DNA from 3 places in the Lysinibacillus sp. FSL H8-0500 genome. Region 2 is predicted to be linked to each of the others. Evidence: a T-box and tRNA genes for the amino acid it is inferred to sense, from the RefSeq annotation. Region 2 holds a T-box; the other regions hold tRNA genes.
The links. A T-box is a leader RNA that pairs with one kind of tRNA and senses whether it is charged. The one in region 2 lies ahead of MHB44_RS15645 (valine--tRNA ligase), so its partner is inferred to be a tRNA-Val.
Positions count from the first base shown of each region.

Region 1 (6,018 bases), 1.3 Mb from region 2:
TTATTTTTTGTACACAAAGTGCGCCATCTTATTTAATGAGTAAGCTGAAGCAGAGTGGTCGCTGTAATGTTCCCGTTGTAAATGTTTATACAGATTTTTTTATGAATCAACTTTGGGGCATTACTGCAATTGACTATCATTTTGTGCCAATGCAAGAAATGAAGGAGGCTTTAATCAGACAGGGTGTGGATGAATCTACTATATTTGTGACAGGTATTCCTGTTCATGAGGAAATGTTACGTACAACAAGGCTACATAATTTTGCACGCAACATCTTAATTGCTGGCGGTAACTCAGGTTTGCTGGATTGCACTAATTTATATGAACAGCTTAAACAGAGTGACTATTTTCATTACTATATTCTTTGCGGTAAAAATGATAAATTATATCAGAAAATGGTCGCTTGGAAATTACCAAATGTGACCCCATTTTCCTATATTGAATCACGCACAGAAATGAATTGTTTATATGACCAAATGGATGCGATTGTGACAAAGCCAGGTGGTGTGACGGTGAGTGAAGTATTACGTAAAAAACTACCTATTTTTGTTCATTCCGTCTTGCCGGGGCAGGAAGAGCATAATTTAAGATATTTAACAGAGCAGGGCTTAGCCTACACACTTAATAAACATGAAAGCCTACACGAGCAACTTGAGCGGATGCTGTTAAATGAAGAAGCAATGTCCCATTATAGACAGCAGATAGCGCTCTATTTAAATAATTTGCAGCTGAAAACGGCTGAAGATTGGGTGGTATTTATGCAGAGGCTGCTCAGAAAACAGCTTGTCACAGGTGCGATGTGTCCCGCCTAAATGAAAAAGGAGCTGGGGAAAAATCAGATACAGCCTGACTATTCCTACAGCCCCCTTTTACAACCTTGGAAAAGATCGTTTAAACAGTTATTGCTCGTAGTTCAACACGGCGGATTTTGCCAGAGGTTGTTTTTGGTAATTCATCAATAAAGATAATGCTACGTGGGTATTTATATGGCGCTGTTAAGGCTTTTACATGCTCCTGAAGCTCTTTTACTAACGCTTCCTTATCATGCTCTTTAAAGCCGTCCCTTAAGATCACAAAGGCTTTAACAATATGTCCTCTAATTTCATCTGGTGCAGCAACTACAGCACATTCCTGCACAGCCTCATGTTTGTTTAATGCATCCTCTACCTCAAATGGCCCAATCGTATAGCCTGATGAAATAATGATGTCATCACCACGCCCTTCAAACCAGAAGTAGCCGTCTTCATCACGTTTTGCTTGATCACCTGTAATATACCAATCACCACGGAATGCAGCTTGTGTACGCTCAGGCTCACGGTAATACTCTTTAAATAAAGCTGGTGAAGATTTGTGTATAGCGATATCTCCCACTTCGCCAACGGGTGCTTCATTACCTTCATTGTCGATAATACGTACAATATTACCTGGAGTTGGAACACCCATGGAGCCAGGGCGTAATTCAATGTTTTCAAGTGTCCCAATTAATAATGTATTTTCTGTTTGTCCATAACCATCTCTTACTTTTAAGGCAAAGTGCTTCATAAATGTTTCAATAACTGGACGATTTAATGGTTCCCCAGCGGAAACGGCACTACGGAGAGAGGATAGATTATAGTCTGCTAAGTTATCAAGTTTTGCCATAATACGATATTCAGTTGGTGTACAGCATAGGACATTTACTTTTTCGTCCTGAATAAGCTGAAGGTATGTTTTTGCGTCAAACCCACCATGATAAACAAATGCAGTGGCACCAAGCATGATTGCTGATAAAAATGGACTCCAAATCCACTTTTGCCAGCCTGGAGCTGCCGTTGCCCATACTAAATCACCTTCACGGACACAAAGCCACTGTGAAGCCGCTGTTCGAATATGTGCATATCCCCAACCATGTGAATGGACTACACCTTTAGGCTTTCCTGTAGTGCCAGAGGTATAAGAAAGGAATGCCATATCATCTCGTTTAGTAGTAACGGCTGTAAATGTGGTTGGCTGTGTGCTAGCCAATTCATTTAAAGAAACCCAATCACCAACTGCAGTCCCAATCACTAATTTATTTTTTAATGCTTCTACAGCAGAGGTGATTCGATCAACCTCCTCAGTAAAGGCTTCATAGGAAATGACTGCGCTAGCAGAGGAATGTTCCATACGATATTCTAAATCACTTGCACGTAGCATTTCTGAACAGGAAATAGGAACAATACCAGCTTTTAAACAACCGAGAAAAACAAAATAGGCCTCTGGAAGGCGAGGAACAATTACTAATACACGATCACCTTTTTGAAGTCCTTGTTGTGTAAAGGCATTTGCGTATTGGTTCATTTTTTGTACAAGCTCTGTGTAAGAAACAGTACGCCTCTCCTGCTGTGCATTTAACCAACGTATGGCCTGGCGATTGCTATCTTGGGAAAATTTCTCTAATTCCTCTGTAATATTGTAAAATTCAGGTGCAATTAAATCATTTGTTGTTACCATGTGAATATTCCCCCTAAAATATATTTGATAGAAAATTCTTAAAACTATTTTTATTTTAACAATTGAAATAATATACAGCAACAATATATGCCACACAAAATAGAAATATTAGATTTAATAGAGAACTATTATTCGTTATAAGCGATAGTGAAAAAGACCACTACGAAAAATATAAAAAAATTTATAAAATGTATTGCATAATTAATTTTCATTGTTATAATAATAAATGTACTTAAAGAGCTTTATAAACTAAAGTGAATAGTTATTGTTCCGAAGTAGCTCAGTTGGTAGTAGCACCTGACTGTTAATCAGGTTGTCGCAGGTTCGAGTCCTGCCTTCGGAGCCATTTTTTTTGCCCTTTTTTAAGACGTCAGTATACATAAAAGAATTTATAAAAAATGTTGCAATCATTAAGAAATAATGTTAATATAAATCTTGTCTTGTTTGAAACATAATAGTTTGGCCCCTTGGTCAAGTGGTTAAGACACCGCCCTTTCACGGCGGTAACACGGGTTCGAATCCCGTAGGGGTCACCATTAATAATGTACAGGCTTTAAAAGAAAATAAACTGTGATTAATAACACCTGTTTCTATGGAGGATTAGCTCAGCTGGGAGAGCATCTGCCTTACAAGCAGAGGGTCGGCGGTTCGAGCCCGTCATCCTCCACCATTATTATTGTGTTATTTCGGAGGGGTAGCGAAGTGGCTAAACGCGGCGGACTGTAAATCCGCTCCTTAGGGTTCGGCGGTTCGAATCCGTCCCCCTCCACCAGTTTCCATAAATGATTGGGGTATAGCCAAGCGGTAAGGCAACGGATTTTGATTCCGTCATGCCTAGGTTCGAATCCTAGTACCCCAGCCATTTTTCTTTTATGAGCCATTAGCTCAGTTGGTAGAGCATCTGACTTTTAATCAGAGGGTCGAAGGTTCGAGTCCTTCATGGCTCACTTTTTTAGAATAAAATATACTGAAAAGTGTTATATTAACTACAGATAACTAATCTCTTACTGATAACGGTAGGAGATTTTTTTATGCTTTCTTGATATGAATAAATATGCGGTTTTTTGTTAGGTTGAGCCAAGTGGTATGTAGGATTTACAATGGTCTTATAATTTTTAGGAGGTATAAAAACATGAATAAACTTAATATTTCTATTATCGGTGTACCATCAGATTATGGCCAAACACGACGAGGTGTTGATATGGGACCAAGCGCTATTCGTTATGCAGGTATTGTTGAACGTTTAGAGGCTATTGGGCATGGCGTACAAGATCAAGGGGATATTCGTGTACATCAGAAGCATTTAGATGCAGTTGTTGATGAAAAATTACTGAATTTAGAGGAAGTAGTAGAAGTGAGTACTGCTTTAGCTAATAGCGTCCATGAAGCAATCGAGCAAAAAAAATTTCCGCTTGTGTTTGGTGGAGATCATAGTATTGCAATTGGGACACTCGCTGGATTGAGTGAGCACTATAATAATTTAGGGGTAATTTGGTTTGACGCACATGCAGACTTAAATACACCTGAAACAACACCTTCTGGCAATATTCATGGTATGCCATTAGCTGTGAGTATCGGATTAGGGCATGAACGTTTAGTACAAATTCATAACGATGCTCCAAAAATTAAACCAGAGAATGTTATCATCATTGGTGCACGTTCAGTCGATCCAGGTGAGCGAGAGTTGATTAGTCAACAAGGCATTAAAGTATATACAATGCATGAGATTGATCGACTAGGGATGACGCGTGTAATGGAAGATGCGCTTACTTATTTAAAAGAGCGCAATGTGGATGGTGTCCACCTATCACTGGATTTAGATGGATTAGATCCACTTTATACGCCAGGAGTTGGGACACCCGTTCCTGGAGGCATTACGTATCGAGAAAGCCATTTAGCGATGGAAATGCTACAAGAATCAGGGATGTTAACATCAGCAGAGTTTGTAGAAGTGAATCCAATTTTAGATGAAAAAAATACAACTGCCAATGTTGCGGTTGCACTAATGGGTTCTTTATTTGGGGAAACATTAGTTTAAAGAATATTTGACAAAAAATTGCCTATTACCACATTGCAGAAAAATCTTTTGCTATAATTAAAAAAACGAAACTTTTCTTATCGGTGGGTCGTATAGTATAAGACAGTTGTAAAGGTGGAGAAGTCAACACAATGGATGCGTTAGTAAATAAGAGAATAAAACAAGTGCTTAAAGGCGATCAAAGCGCATTTGCCGATATTGTGAGTCTCTATCAGCACAAACTGTACCAAGTATGCTATCGAATGTTAAGTAACAAGCAGGAATCTGAGGATATTACTCAAGAAGCCTTTGTTCGTGCTTACATGAACCTGCATACTTTTGATCAGAAAAGAAAATTTTCTACGTGGCTTTATCGCATAGCGACAAATCTCTGTATAGACCGTATCAGAAAGAAGAAGCCGGATTATTATTTAGATGCGGAAGTAGCTGGTACAGAAGGGCTTGATATGTATTCACAAATCGCAGCAGACGACCAGCTACCAGAGGAACAGTTAGAACAGATGGAGCTACAAGATCGCATTCAATATGAAATTGGACGTTTGCCAGATAAATATCGTTCAGTTATCGTATTGAAATATATAGAAGAGTTATCGTTACAAGAAATTAGCGAGATTTTGGATATGCCGCTTGGCACGGTGAAAACAAGAATTCATCGAGGACGTGAGGCATTACGTAAGCAATTAAACAATCTGTAGGAGGGGGAGCGTCATGAATACTTGTCCAAAGCATATTATAGACTATATGCATGATTATTTAGACGGTGACATTAGTCGTGAGCATGAGCAAGAGCTAAAGCAGCACTTGCATACATGTAATGATTGTAAACAAATGATGCAAGAATTGAGTGAAACAATCGCCTTTGTGAAGAGTGCTTCCCACATTACAGCGCCTCCTGGTTTTGAAGCAGCAGTCATGGCTCGTTTACCAAAACCAAAAAGTCGAGTAGGTATACAAAAATGGATACGCCGACATCCATTCTTTGTGGCAGCAGCAGTATTTTGCTTATTTATGAGTGCTACATTACTGGGTAGCTTTATGGATGATCAGAACTTCTCTGTGACCAAACAACCAAATTTAGTAGTAGATGGTCAAACGGTGATTGTACCTGAGGGAGAAGTGGTGAAAGGCGATATTGTTGTAAAAAATGGCGATTTGATTATTGAAGGTGAGGTTGATGGTGACGTCACAGTCATTAACGGGCAATATATGGCATCTTCAGCGGTAGTTTCAGGTAAAATTGAAGAAATTGATGAAGTATTTGAATGGTTATGGTATACAATTAAAAACTCTGTAAAATCAGCCATGACATTTAATGAAAAAGACGAAACTAAATAATACTCTATACGTCCTAAACAATAGTGCACGTGAGAGGCTGAAAAGTCTACTCTTTTGAGTAGACTTTTTATTTGAAAAAAGTTACATTTGTTAAGAGTGTGCTATACTTAGATGTGTATGGATTCGTAATGAAAAGTGGGGGATGCCACATGCAAATTATCGAATATTTCACA
Region 1 is NZ_CP150292.1:4,591,154-4,597,171, reverse strand. It holds gene MHB44_RS22130 (glycosyltransferase) at 1-812, shown strand, start outside; gene MHB44_RS22125 (acyl--CoA ligase) at 892-2,472, opposite strand; tRNA gene MHB44_RS22120 (tRNA-Asn) at 2,742-2,818, shown strand; tRNA gene MHB44_RS22115 (tRNA-Glu) at 2,934-3,008, shown strand; tRNA gene MHB44_RS22110 (tRNA-Val) at 3,067-3,142, shown strand; tRNA gene MHB44_RS22105 (tRNA-Tyr) at 3,161-3,244, shown strand; tRNA gene MHB44_RS22100 (tRNA-Gln) at 3,260-3,334, shown strand; tRNA gene MHB44_RS22095 (tRNA-Lys) at 3,347-3,419, shown strand; gene rocF (arginase) at 3,605-4,510, shown strand; gene sigW (RNA polymerase sigma factor SigW) at 4,642-5,205, shown strand; gene MHB44_RS22080 (anti-sigma factor) at 5,219-5,845, shown strand; gene cdaA (diadenylate cyclase CdaA) at 5,995-6,018, shown strand, end outside.
Region 1: it has a tRNA-Val gene. The T-box ahead of MHB44_RS15645 (valine--tRNA ligase) is inferred to sense a tRNA for this amino acid. The anticodon was not compared.

Region 2 (6,018 bases):
TAAATGCAAGGCTGTTGGCATGATCCTTATCTGCTAACGCTGCATACACAAAGTGGTACCGATGATTTGGGAACACCTCTCTAAGTGTTTGAATAAGTGCAGCCGTTCCCTCTGAATTATGGGCGCCATCCAGCACAATATAATTTGACCATTGTTCAAAACGTCCTGCCCATTGTGCACCTTGTAAAGCTCGGCGAATTGCTTGGTCATCAATCGCAAGAGTGCCCTTGTCACGTAGTACCACCATTGCTGTAATCGCAAGACTTGCATTATTAATTTGATGGGAGCCAGCCATTTTTAAAACAATATCAGTCATTAAGACACTGCCCATTTTATAGGTAAATTGCTGATGATCTGGGGTTTGTAAATAATTGGTCACTATAAAGTCTTGTCCTAAAACAAAGCATGGAGCTTGTTGACTAGCTGCTGCTTTTGTTATAACAGCTAATGCTTCCTTATTGCGAACACCTACAATAACAGGAACACCCTCTTTAATAATTCCCGCTTTTTCAGTTGCTACCTTTGTAAAAGTATCTCCTAAAAATGCTGTATGTTCCAGAGAGATCGTTGTAATAATCGTTAGTAGTGGTGTAACAACATTTGTGGCATCGAGACGCCCTCCAAGCCCTGTTTCAATTAATGCTATATCAATTTCTTGATCTGCAAAGTATTGGAACATAATAAGGGTAACCACCTCAAAAAAACTTGGAAAATCTCCATTATAGTGTTCTTCTACTATCTGTGCTAGCTTGTTGAAATAAGCTAAAAATTGCTTATCAGAAATTTGGACACCATTAATCGTTATACGTTCATGCACTCGCTCTAAATGGGGAGAGGTAAAAGCGCCCACTCTATAATCAGCCTGTTGTAATATTTCTCTTAATGCATTGACGGTTGAACCCTTTCCATTAGAGCCAGCGATATGGATAACACGGAGTTTATTGTGAGGATTATCTAAAAGTGCCAGCACCTCTCGCATAAAGACAAGTGGCGCACGTTTATGGTCAACTGCTTTTAATGTAAAAATAAATTCTGTACATTCCTTCATTGTGTTAAACAACAACAACACTTCCTTTTCATGCAATATCTCTATTTTAGTACAAGTGGCGTTGAATAACAGCGGTTTCTTTATAAGCAGTATAAAAAACACACAGAGGGGGCTGACCATTCTGCGTGTTTGAGCGGCTTATTTAATTCATTATCTGACGAGTGCCTAATAAAGCACCCATATTATCTAAAATAATTTTGGCATCATTATTTAAAAGCGGCATTACATCTGGACGTTGCACTAATTCAAAAGAATTTTTTAATGTTCTTTTTAACATAGAAATATCAAAGTTCGAACAATACTCATTAATTTTATTGATGGTTAATAAATCGGCACGCGATAATTTCGCCTCTTCTTTTTGTTCGTTATTGCTGGCTAGTATATGTTTAATCAATACACGACTACTAGTATTTAATAAACGGTAATATTTTGCTTCTGATAATTTTAAAAGATTTGTTTGGATTAATACCCTTGCACTTACAAAATCAAGATCATCACAGGCTCTATTAATTTTTGAAATGATTGTAGCAATATTTCCTGTCATCTCTAACACCTCCATTCGGCAAAATGTATGCTCTAAAATATTTATATCGAACAGCTATAAATCTCTTTGTCCTTCTTTGCCACGATTGCAACACGCTAGGCTTTGTTTCCTATATTATACAGAAGCGAAATTCACCCATTCGACTAATTATTTTTGATTTTACTATACACTTTTACCTAACACAATATATATCTTTTGATATATAAAATAAAAAAAGATGGATGACTTTATCGCCACCCACCATTTTTTACATATTTTTCAATTCTTCTAAACGTTTTAAGACAACCGTGTGCTTGCTTTCATAATCTGCTAATTTTTCACGCTCTGCATTGACTAGTGCTTCTGGTGCTTTTGCTACAAATTTCTCATTGGATAGCTTACCTGTTACAAGCTTTACCTCTTTTGCCCATTTCTCTAGCTCTTTTTCGAGACGAGCAATTTCTTCCTCTAGGTTAATCAGCCCAACAAGTGGTAGGAAAACTTGTGCGCCTGTCACAACGGCTGTCATTGATTGACCAGGGGCCTCTAAGTCTTCACCAATTGTTAGTGTTTCAGGGTTACAGAATTTTTCTAAATAGGCTTTATTTGCTTCAAGCACGGTTACCGTTGCAGCATCTTTCGCTGAAATAAACAATGGCACTTTTTTGCTCATTGGTGTATTCACTTCCGCACGAATATTACGTACTGAACGTATAATATCCATTAGGAGCTTCATATTGTCTGCTTCATTGGCAAAATGAAGATCCGTGCGCACTGTTGGCCATGCTGCCACTGTAATAGATTCACCTTCATGTGGTAAGTGCTGCCAGATTTCTTCTGTAATAAATGGCATAAATGGATGTAATAGGCGCATTGTTTGATCTAGTACGTAAGCTAAAATAGAACGCGTTGTTTTTTTCGCTGCTTCACTCTCACCGTAAAGTGGTAATTTTGCCATTTCAATATACCAAGAACAGAAATCATCCCAAATGAAATTGTATAATTCACGACCAACTTCACCGAATTCATAACGTTCTGCAAGAGAGGTTACACGTTCAATTGTCTCGTTTAAACGTGTTAAAATCCATTTGTCAGCAACTGATTTTTCATCTGTTAAGTCAATTTCATCATATGTCATACCATCCATATTCATTAGCGCAAAACGTGATGCATTCCAAATTTTATTGGCAAAATTCCATACCGCCTCTACTTTTTCCGTTGTATAGCGTAAATCTTGACCTGGTGAGGAGCCCGTCGCGAGGAAATAACGTAATGAGTCTGCACCATATTGTTCAATCACGTCCATTGGATCAACACCATTACCAAGTGATTTACTCATTTTACGTCCCTCGCCATCACGTACTAAGCCGTGAATTAACACATCTTTAAATGGACGTTGCTCAGTAAATTCAATGCCTTGGAAAATCATGCGGGACACCCAGAAGAAAATAATATCATAGCCAGTTACGAGTGTATTTGTTGGATAGTAACGTTTATATTCTTCATTTGCCTCGTCTGGCCAGCCCATTGTAGAAAACGGCCATAGTGCAGAGGAAAACCATGTATCCAGGACATCTTCATCTTGCGTCCAATTTTCACTATCCGCTGGTGCTTCTTTTCCTACGTAAACTTCGCCTGTTTCGTTATGATACCATGCTGGAATTTGATGGCCCCACCATAATTGGCGAGAGATACACCAATCGCGAATATTTTCCATCCAGCGAGAATAAGTGTTTTCAAAACGAGCCGGCACAAAGTGTACTTTCCCTGATTCATCCTTTTGTAGCTCTAAGGAAGCATCTGCAAGCGGCTGCATTTTCACAAACCATTGTGCAGATAAATAAGGCTCTACAACAGCGCCTGAACGCTCAGAATGACCTACAGAGTGCATATGCTCCTCAATTTTAAATAGCACGCCTGCCTCTTGTAAATCTGCTACGATTTGCTTGCGGCACTCAAAACGATCTAGCCCTTGATATTTGCCAGCAAGCTCATTCATTGTGCCATCTTCATTCATCACAAGAATACGCTCAAGGTTGTGACGATTACCTACTTCAAAGTCATTTGGATCATGGGCTGGTGTCATTTTTACAACTCCCGTACCAAATTCCATATCAACATAATCGTCTGCTACAATTGGAATCTCACGCTCTACAATCGGTAAAATAACCGTTTTTCCAATTAAATGCTGGTAGCGTTCATCGTTCGGGTGAACAGCTACCCCTGAGTCACCAAGCATTGTTTCAGGACGCGTTGTGGCAACTTCTACATAGCCTGAGCCATCAGCTAATGGATATTTCATATGATAGAAGGCCCCTTGCACATCCTGATAAATTACCTCAATATCCGATAATGCTGTTTTCGCCGCTGGGTCCCAGTTGATAATACGTTCACCACGGTAAATTAAACCTTTTTCATATAACTGAACAAAAACCGTTTTTACTGCATCTGACAGTCCTTTATCTAGTGTAAAACGCTCACGTGTATAGTCTAGGCCAAGGCCAAGCTTTGCCCATTGATCGCGAATATGTCCAGCATATTCTTCTTTCCATTCCCATGTTTTTTCAAGGAATTTTTCACGTCCTAAATCATAACGTGTACTATTATCCTCACGCAGCTTTGCTTCTACTTTTGCTTGTGTTGCGATACCTGCATGGTCCATTCCTGGTAACCATAATGCATCGTATCCTTGCATACGCTTCATACGGATAATAATATCTTGTAATGTTGTATCCCACGCATGACCAAGATGTAATTTACCTGTTACGTTCGGTGGTGGAATAACGATGGAGTAGGGCTTTTTCCCGCTTTCAGGCTGTGCTTCAAAAAATTTCCCCTGTAACCACCATTCATAGCGACCAGCCTCAATGGACTGTGGATCATACTTAGTTGGCATTGAAATGTTTTCTGTCATATTGACTCCTCCTATTATCTGTAGACTGTTGGTAATGTAATGCTGTTCATTTTTTTAACCAACAAAAAAACTCCTGTCGTCTAAAAGGACGAAGGAGTTTTAGTTCGCGGTACCACCTTTAATTCCAGCAGTAGTTAAGAATTTTTCTTAGCCTACCTTCTGGCTCTCAATTCGGTAACGGTGTTTAACCGGCTTTAACTACTATTAGTTCACTAAAGCTGCTCAAGGGCTACCTTCAATTTCGTACAAATAGAAATTTTCCAGCTACCATTTCCTCTCTATAAAATGTACAAAAATTTACTCTTCCCTATCATCGCATCTATATTGAATTTTTCTTATTGTACCGCAAAATCGTGTTATCTTTCAAGTGATTTCATTGTTTTTAGGAACTGTGAAAAGGAAGTGAATCATCAATGCGTCGACGTAAATATAATCCATGGCTTTTACCACCATGGCTACGACAAATTCGTTTCTATTGTCGAACGATCATTATACCTCTTTGTGCTTTTCAGTTTATCCGTGTCATTATTGTGCCAACATCTGGCGACCTTATTTTCTTATTGGTCTTGTTGCTTCTCTGCTACTTACTTTTGAAAGACATCATTTGAAACACGGACTTTTAACGGTGTATAGTCTTCCGTTAAATCCCAAATCATTGAAGGTACTTCATGCCAAGAGCTTGATTCACGTACAACAATATGACTATCAGTTGCTGTAACGGGCTCTTGGTGTGAAGCTGCTGCTATGGTAGTAGGCTGCTTCACAGGCACACTTTCTTCTTCCATAACCGTTAATTGTTCTTCCTTCGTAGCATTCATCTGCGCTTTTTCCATAACAGGTTCAAGTTCATTAAAGACACTTGTGACTGTCCATTCTAACTGACACATTTGATTTGTGAGACTAGGACGAATATCCTTGATCATTAAATCTTTCACATCCGACTCTTTTGGTAAATCAACATGTAAAGGTACTGCATACTCGAAATAGCCTGTGTCTCCTTGAATATCCAGTGCATCAATGGCGATAATATCCTCTTGCCCCATATGAATCTGCATATCCTGAAAATCAAAACGTACATGTGCAGTAATATGGTAAATACCCATGAGTCGCAGTGAGTCCTCTAATTGCTTTGTCTGCCACTGTGGTTTAATTTGCACAGCCGCTATTTCTGTTGGGCAGCCATAGCCAGGAAAACAAAATGTTTCACACATCTTCCAAGTTTTGTGTTCGATAATAATCCCTCCCCTTGCATCATATGACCACTCGCAGGCTAGTATGCTAGAACGCTTACACTGATATACAAGTTACTACGAAAAAACGGCATACTAGAGGTGATCTTCTAGTATGCCATTTTTATTGTTAGTTACATTCATTAAACATTTACTAATTTAATTTTATTGGCTACACGATCTGTTAGCATTTGTGTGGCCTTTGGTACGATAGGCTTGAAAATTGGATTTAAAACTGGGCCTGCTAATCCGCCAGCTGTTACTTCTAAAAAGCCTGTCATTTTTGTGTTTTCAGCATCAATGC
Region 2 is NZ_CP150292.1:3,270,299-3,276,316, forward strand. It holds gene MHB44_RS15635 (folylpolyglutamate synthase/dihydrofolate synthase family protein) at 1-1,060, opposite strand, end outside; gene MHB44_RS15640 (hypothetical protein) at 1,191-1,592, opposite strand; gene MHB44_RS15645 (valine--tRNA ligase) at 1,840-4,485, opposite strand; T-box leader at 4,567-4,808, opposite strand; gene MHB44_RS15650 (valyl-tRNA synthetase) at 5,070-5,696, opposite strand; gene MHB44_RS15655 (SRPBCC family protein) at 5,858-6,018, opposite strand, start outside.

Region 3 (6,018 bases), 1.7 Mb from region 2:
TGCAACTCGCCTACATGAAGCCGGAATCGCTAGTAATCGCGGATCAGCATGCCGCGGTGAATACGTTCCCGGGCCTTGTACACACCGCCCGTCACACCACGAGAGTTTGTAACACCCGAAGTCGGTGAGGTAACCTTTTGGAGCCAGCCGCCGAAGGTGGGATAGATGATTGGGGTGAAGTCGTAACAAGGTAGCCGTATCGGAAGGTGCGGCTGGATCACCTCCTTTCTAAGGATATTTACGGAAGGTTTCATCGAGGATGAAACAATGATTACGTTTTGCGTTCAGTTTTGAAGGTTTATGAATAATTATATAAAACTTCCAAGAGGGCCTATAGCTCAGCTGGTTAGAGCGCACGCCTGATAAGCGTGAGGTCGATGGTTCGAGTCCATTTAGGCCCACCATATATACCTCTTGGGGCCTTAGCTCAGCTGGGAGAGCGCCTGCCTTGCACGCAGGAGGTCAGCGGTTCGATCCCGCTAGGCTCCACCATTTTTTTGTTCTTTGAAAACTGGATAAAACGACATTGAAATTGTAACAAACACATTTTTTAAGTTTTTTTATAGGCTTAATAATTTAAGGGTTTTGAGATACGAGTTAGGCAAGGAAGCGATTGAGTGAGTGAAGCTGACGCTGTATAACGACGTATATCGAAAGCCGTAGGTTAAGTTATTAAGGGCGCACGGCGAATGCCTTGGCACTAGGAGCCGATGAAGGACGGCACTAACACCGATATGCTTCGGGGAGCTGTAAGTGAGCTTTGATCCGGAGATTTCCGAATGGGGGAACCCACTACGTTTAATCGCGTAGGATCTTGACGTGAATTCATAGCGTCTTGAAGGCAGACCCAGGGAACTGAAACATCTAAGTACCTGGAGGAAGAGAAAGAAAAATCGATTCCCTGAGTAGCGGCGAGCGAAACGGGAAGAGCCCAAACCAAGAGGCTTGCCTCTTGGGGTTGTAGGACACTCTATACGGAGTTACAAAAGAGCGAGTTAGATGAAGCGACTTGGAAAGGTCCGCCAGAGCAGGTAACAGCCCTGTAGTCGAAAGTTCGTTCTCTCCAGAGTGGATCCTGAGTACGGCGGAACACGTGAAATTCCGTCGGAATCCGGGAGGACCATCTCCCAAGGCTAAATACTACCTAGTGACCGATAGTGAACCAGTACCGTGAGGGAAAGGTGAAAAGCACCCCGGAAGGGGAGTGAAAGAGATCCTGAAACCGTGTGCCTACAAGTAGTTAGAGCCCGTTAATGGGTGATAGCGTGCCTTTTGTAGAATGAACCGGCGAGTTACGATTACGTGCAAGGTTAAGCTGTAGAAGGCGGAGCCGCAGCGAAAGCGAGTCTGAATAGGGCGAAATAGTACGTGGTCGTAGACCCGAAACCAGGTGATCTACCCATGTCCAGGGTGAAGGTAAGGTAACACTTACTGGAGGCCCGAACCCACGCACGTTGAAAAGTGCGGGGATGAGGTGTGGGTAGCGGAGAAATTCCAATCGAACCTGGAGATAGCTGGTTCTCTCCGAAATAGCTTTAGGGCTAGCCTCGTGATGAGAATACTGGAGGTAGAGCACTGTTTGGACGAGGGGGCCATCCCGGTTTACCGAATTCAGACAAACTCCGAATGCCAGATATTTATACACGGGAGTCAGACTGCGAGTGATAAGATCCGTAGTCAAAAGGGAAACAGCCCAGACCACCAGCTAAGGTCCCCAAGTAATCGTTAAGTGGAAAAGGATGTGGCGTTGCACAGACAACCAGGATGTTGGCTTAGAAGCAGCCATCATTTAAAGAGTGCGTAATAGCTCACTGGTCGAGTGACGCTGCGCCGAAAATGTATCGGGGCTAAACGATTCACCGAAGCTGTGGATTGACATCTACGATGTCAGTGGTAGGAGAGCGTTCTAAGTGCGTTGAAGTCAGACCGGAAGGACTGGTGGAGCGCTTAGAAGTGAGAATGCCGGTATGAGTAGCGAAAGACGGGTGAGAATCCCGTCCACCGTATGACTAAGGTTTCCTGAGGAAGGCTCGTCCGCTCAGGGTTAGTCGGGACCTAAGCCGAGGCCGATAGGCGTAGGCGATGGACAACAGGTTGATATTCCTGTACCACCTCCTCACCGTTTGAGAAATGGGGGGACGCAGGAGGATAGGGTAAGCGCGCTGTTGGATATGCGCGTCCAAGCAGATAGGCGTGTGTGTAGGCAAATCCGCACACTGTAACGCCAAGCTGTGATGGCGAGTCCGTATGGACGAAGTTCCTGATTTCACACTGCCAAGAAAAGCCTCTATCGAGGTGAGAGGTGCCCGTACCGCAAACCGACACAGGTAGTCGAGGAGAGAATCCTAAGGTGTGCGAGAGAACTCTCGTTAAGGAACTCGGCAAAATGACCCCGTAACTTCGGGAGAAGGGGTGCTCTGATAGGGTGAAAGCCCGAGAGAGCCGCAGTGAATAGGCCCAGGCGACTGTTTAGCAAAAACACAGGTCTCTGCAAAACCGTAAGGTGACGTATAGGGGCTGACGCCTGCCCGGTGCTGGAAGGTTAAGAGGAGTGGTTAGCGCAAGCGAAGCTGCGAATTGAAGCCCCAGTAAACGGCGGCCGTAACTATAACGGTCCTAAGGTAGCGAAATTCCTTGTCGGGTAAGTTCCGACCCGCACGAAAGGCGTAACGATCTGGGCACTGTCTCAACGAGAGACTCGGTGAAATTATAGTACCTGTGAAGATGCAGGTTACCCGCGACAGGACGGAAAGACCCCGTGGAGCTTTACTGTAGCCTGATATTGAATTTTGGTACAACTTGTACAGGATAGGTAGGAGCCAGAGATCTCGGAGCGCCAGCTTCGAAGGAGGCGTCGGTGGGATACTACCCTGGTTGTATTGAAATTCTAACCCATGCCCCTAAGCGGGGCAGGAGACAGTGTCAGGCGGACAGTTTGACTGGGGCGGTCGCCTCCTAAAAGGTAACGGAGGCGCCCAAAGGTTCCCTCAGAATGGTTGGAAATCATTCGTAGAGTGTAAAGGCACAAGGGAGCTTGACTGCGAGACCTACAAGTCGAGCAGGGTCGAAAGACGGGCTTAGTGATCCGGTGGTTCCGCATGGAAGGGCCATCGCTCAACGGATAAAAGCTACCCCGGGGATAACAGGCTTATCTCCCCCAAGAGTCCACATCGACGGGGAGGTTTGGCACCTCGATGTCGGCTCATCGCATCCTGGGGCTGTAGTCGGTCCCAAGGGTTGGGCTGTTCGCCCATTAAAGCGGTACGCGAGCTGGGTTCAGAACGTCGTGAGACAGTTCGGTCCCTATCCGTCGTGGGCGTAGGAAATTTGAGAGGAGCTGTCCTTAGTACGAGAGGACCGGGATGGACACACCGCTGGTGTACCAGTTGTCTTGCCAAAGGCATCGCTGGGTAGCTATGTGTGGACGGGATAAGTGCTGAAAGCATCTAAGCATGAAGCCCCCCTCAAGATGAGATTTCCCATTACGCAAGTAAGTAAGATCCCTCAAAGACGATGAGGTAGATAGGTTCGAGGTGGAAGTGTGGCGACACATGGAGCTGACGAATACTAATCGATCGAGGACTTAACCAAAATATTTGTTACAGTCAATGCACCGTTTATCCAGTTTTGAAAGAATAAAATATTATAATATACTTGTAATTTTTATAAAATATGTTATAATAAGTATTGTCTTTCAAATAGTCTAGTGATAATGGCAAAGAGGTCACACCCGTTTCCATACCGAACACGGAAGTTAAGTTCTTTAGCGCCGATGGTAGTTGGGGGCTTCCCCCTGTGAGAGTAGGACGTCGCTAGGCATATTACCCAGGAGGATTAGCTCAGCTGGGAGAGCATCTGCCTTACAAGCAGAGGGTCGGCGGTTCGAGCCCGTCATCCTCCACCATATGCCGGTTTAGCTCAGCAGGTAGAGCAACTGACTTGTAATCAGTAGGTCGTGGGTTCGATTCCTATAGCCGGCACCATTTTCCGAGCCATTAGCTCAGTTGGTAGAGCATCTGACTTTTAATCAGAGGGTCGAAGGTTCGAGTCCTTCATGGCTCACCATTTTGAAATAATAATAAGCGGGTGTGGCGGAATTGGCAGACGCACTAGACTTAGGATCTAGCGCCGCAAGGCGTGGGGGTTCGACTCCCTTCACCCGCACCATTATTTTCATTGCCAGATAAAAAACGTATGCACATGCGGAAGTAGTTCAGTGGTAGAACACCACCTTGCCAAGGTGGGGGTCGCGAGTTCGAACCTCGTCTTCCGCTCCAAATGTGCCGGGGTGGCGGAACTGGCAGACGCACAGGACTTAAAATCCTGCGGTAGGTGACTACCGTACCGGTTCGATTCCGGTCCTCGGCACCATTTTAAATGCGCCCGTAGCTCAATTGGATAGAGCGTCTGACTACGGATCAGAAGGTTATGGGTTCGACTCCTGTCGGGCGCGCCAAAAGAACAACGGGAAGTAGCTCAGCTTGGTAGAGCACTTGGTTTGGGACCAAGGGGTCGCAGGTTCGAATCCTGTCTTCCCGACCATTTCCTAAAAATTATGGGGCCTTAGCTCAGCTGGGAGAGCGCCTGCCTTGCACGCAGGAGGTCAGCGGTTCGATCCCGCTAGGCTCCACCAATTCAATTACATGAACCTTGAAAACTGAACAAGCAAAACGTAATCAATCAAGTTTTAAGTAGCTAGCTTCGGCTAGTGAACAAAACAAAAATTTTGGACATCAAAATTGATGCCAGCAAAACAATTTGAGCAAATCAAATTTCTTTTTATGGAGAGTTTGATCCTGGCTCAGGACGAACGCTGGCGGCGTGCCTAATACATGCAAGTCGAGCGAACAGAGAAGGAGCTTGCTCCTTCAACGTTAGCGGCGGACGGGTGAGTAACACGTGGGCAACCTACCCTATAGTTTGGGATAACTCCGGGAAACCGGGGCTAATACCGAATAATCTCTTATGCTTCATGGTAAAAGACTAAAAGACGGTTTCGGCTGTCGCTATAGGATGGGCCCGCGGCGCATTAGCTAGTTGGTGAGGTAATGGCTCACCAAGGCGACGATGCGTAGCCGACCTGAGAGGGTGATCGGCCACACTGGGACTGAGACACGGCCCAGACTCCTACGGGAGGCAGCAGTAGGGAATCTTCCACAATGGGCGAAAGCCTGATGGAGCAACGCCGCGTGAGTGAAGAAGGTTTTCGGATCGTAAAACTCTGTTGTAAGGGAAGAACAAGTACAGTAGTAACTGGCTGTACCTTGACGGTACCTTATTAGAAAGCCACGGCTAACTACGTGCCAGCAGCCGCGGTAATACGTAGGTGGCAAGCGTTGTCCGGAATTATTGGGCGTAAAGCGCGCGCAGGCGGTCCTTTAAGTCTGATGTGAAAGCCCACGGCTCAACCGTGGAGGGTCATTGGAAACTGGGGGACTTGAGTGCAGAAGAGGAAAGTGGAATTCCAAGTGTAGCGGTGAAATGCGTAGAGATTTGGAGGAACACCAGTGGCGAAGGCGACTTTCTGGTCTGTAACTGACGCTGAGGCGCGAAAGCGTGGGGAGCAAACAGGATTAGATACCCTGGTAGTCCACGCCGTAAACGATGAGTGCTAAGTGTTAGGGGGTTTCCGCCCCTTAGTGCTGCAGCTAACGCATTAAGCACTCCGCCTGGGGAGTACGGTCGCAAGACTGAAACTCAAAGGAATTGACGGGGGCCCGCACAAGCGGTGGAGCATGTGGTTTAATTCGAAGCAACGCGAAGAACCTTACCAGGTCTTGACATCCCGTTGACCACTGTAGAGATATAGTTTCCCCTTCGGGGGCAACGGTGACAGGTGGTGCATGGTTGTCGTCAGCTCGTGTCGTGAGATGTTGGGTTAAGTCCCGCAACGAGCGCAACCCTTGATCTTAGTTGCCATCATTTAGTTGGGCACTCTAAGGTGACTGCCGGTGACAAACCGGAGGAAGGTGGGGATGACGTCAAATCATCATGCCCCTTATGACCTGGGCTACACAC
Region 3 is NZ_CP150292.1:147,074-153,091, forward strand. It holds rRNA gene MHB44_RS00705 (16S ribosomal RNA) at 1-228, shown strand, start outside; tRNA gene MHB44_RS00710 (tRNA-Ile) at 328-404, shown strand; tRNA gene MHB44_RS00715 (tRNA-Ala) at 417-492, shown strand; rRNA gene MHB44_RS00720 (23S ribosomal RNA) at 663-3,591, shown strand; rRNA gene rrf (5S ribosomal RNA) at 3,703-3,818, shown strand; tRNA gene MHB44_RS00730 (tRNA-Val) at 3,829-3,904, shown strand; tRNA gene MHB44_RS00735 (tRNA-Thr) at 3,908-3,983, shown strand; tRNA gene MHB44_RS00740 (tRNA-Lys) at 3,990-4,065, shown strand; tRNA gene MHB44_RS00745 (tRNA-Leu) at 4,083-4,167, shown strand; tRNA gene MHB44_RS00750 (tRNA-Gly) at 4,203-4,277, shown strand; tRNA gene MHB44_RS00755 (tRNA-Leu) at 4,283-4,371, shown strand; tRNA gene MHB44_RS00760 (tRNA-Arg) at 4,380-4,456, shown strand; tRNA gene MHB44_RS00765 (tRNA-Pro) at 4,466-4,542, shown strand; tRNA gene MHB44_RS00770 (tRNA-Ala) at 4,558-4,633, shown strand; rRNA gene MHB44_RS00775 (16S ribosomal RNA) at 4,779-6,018, shown strand, end outside.
Region 3: it has a tRNA-Val gene. The T-box ahead of MHB44_RS15645 (valine--tRNA ligase) is inferred to sense a tRNA for this amino acid. The anticodon was not compared.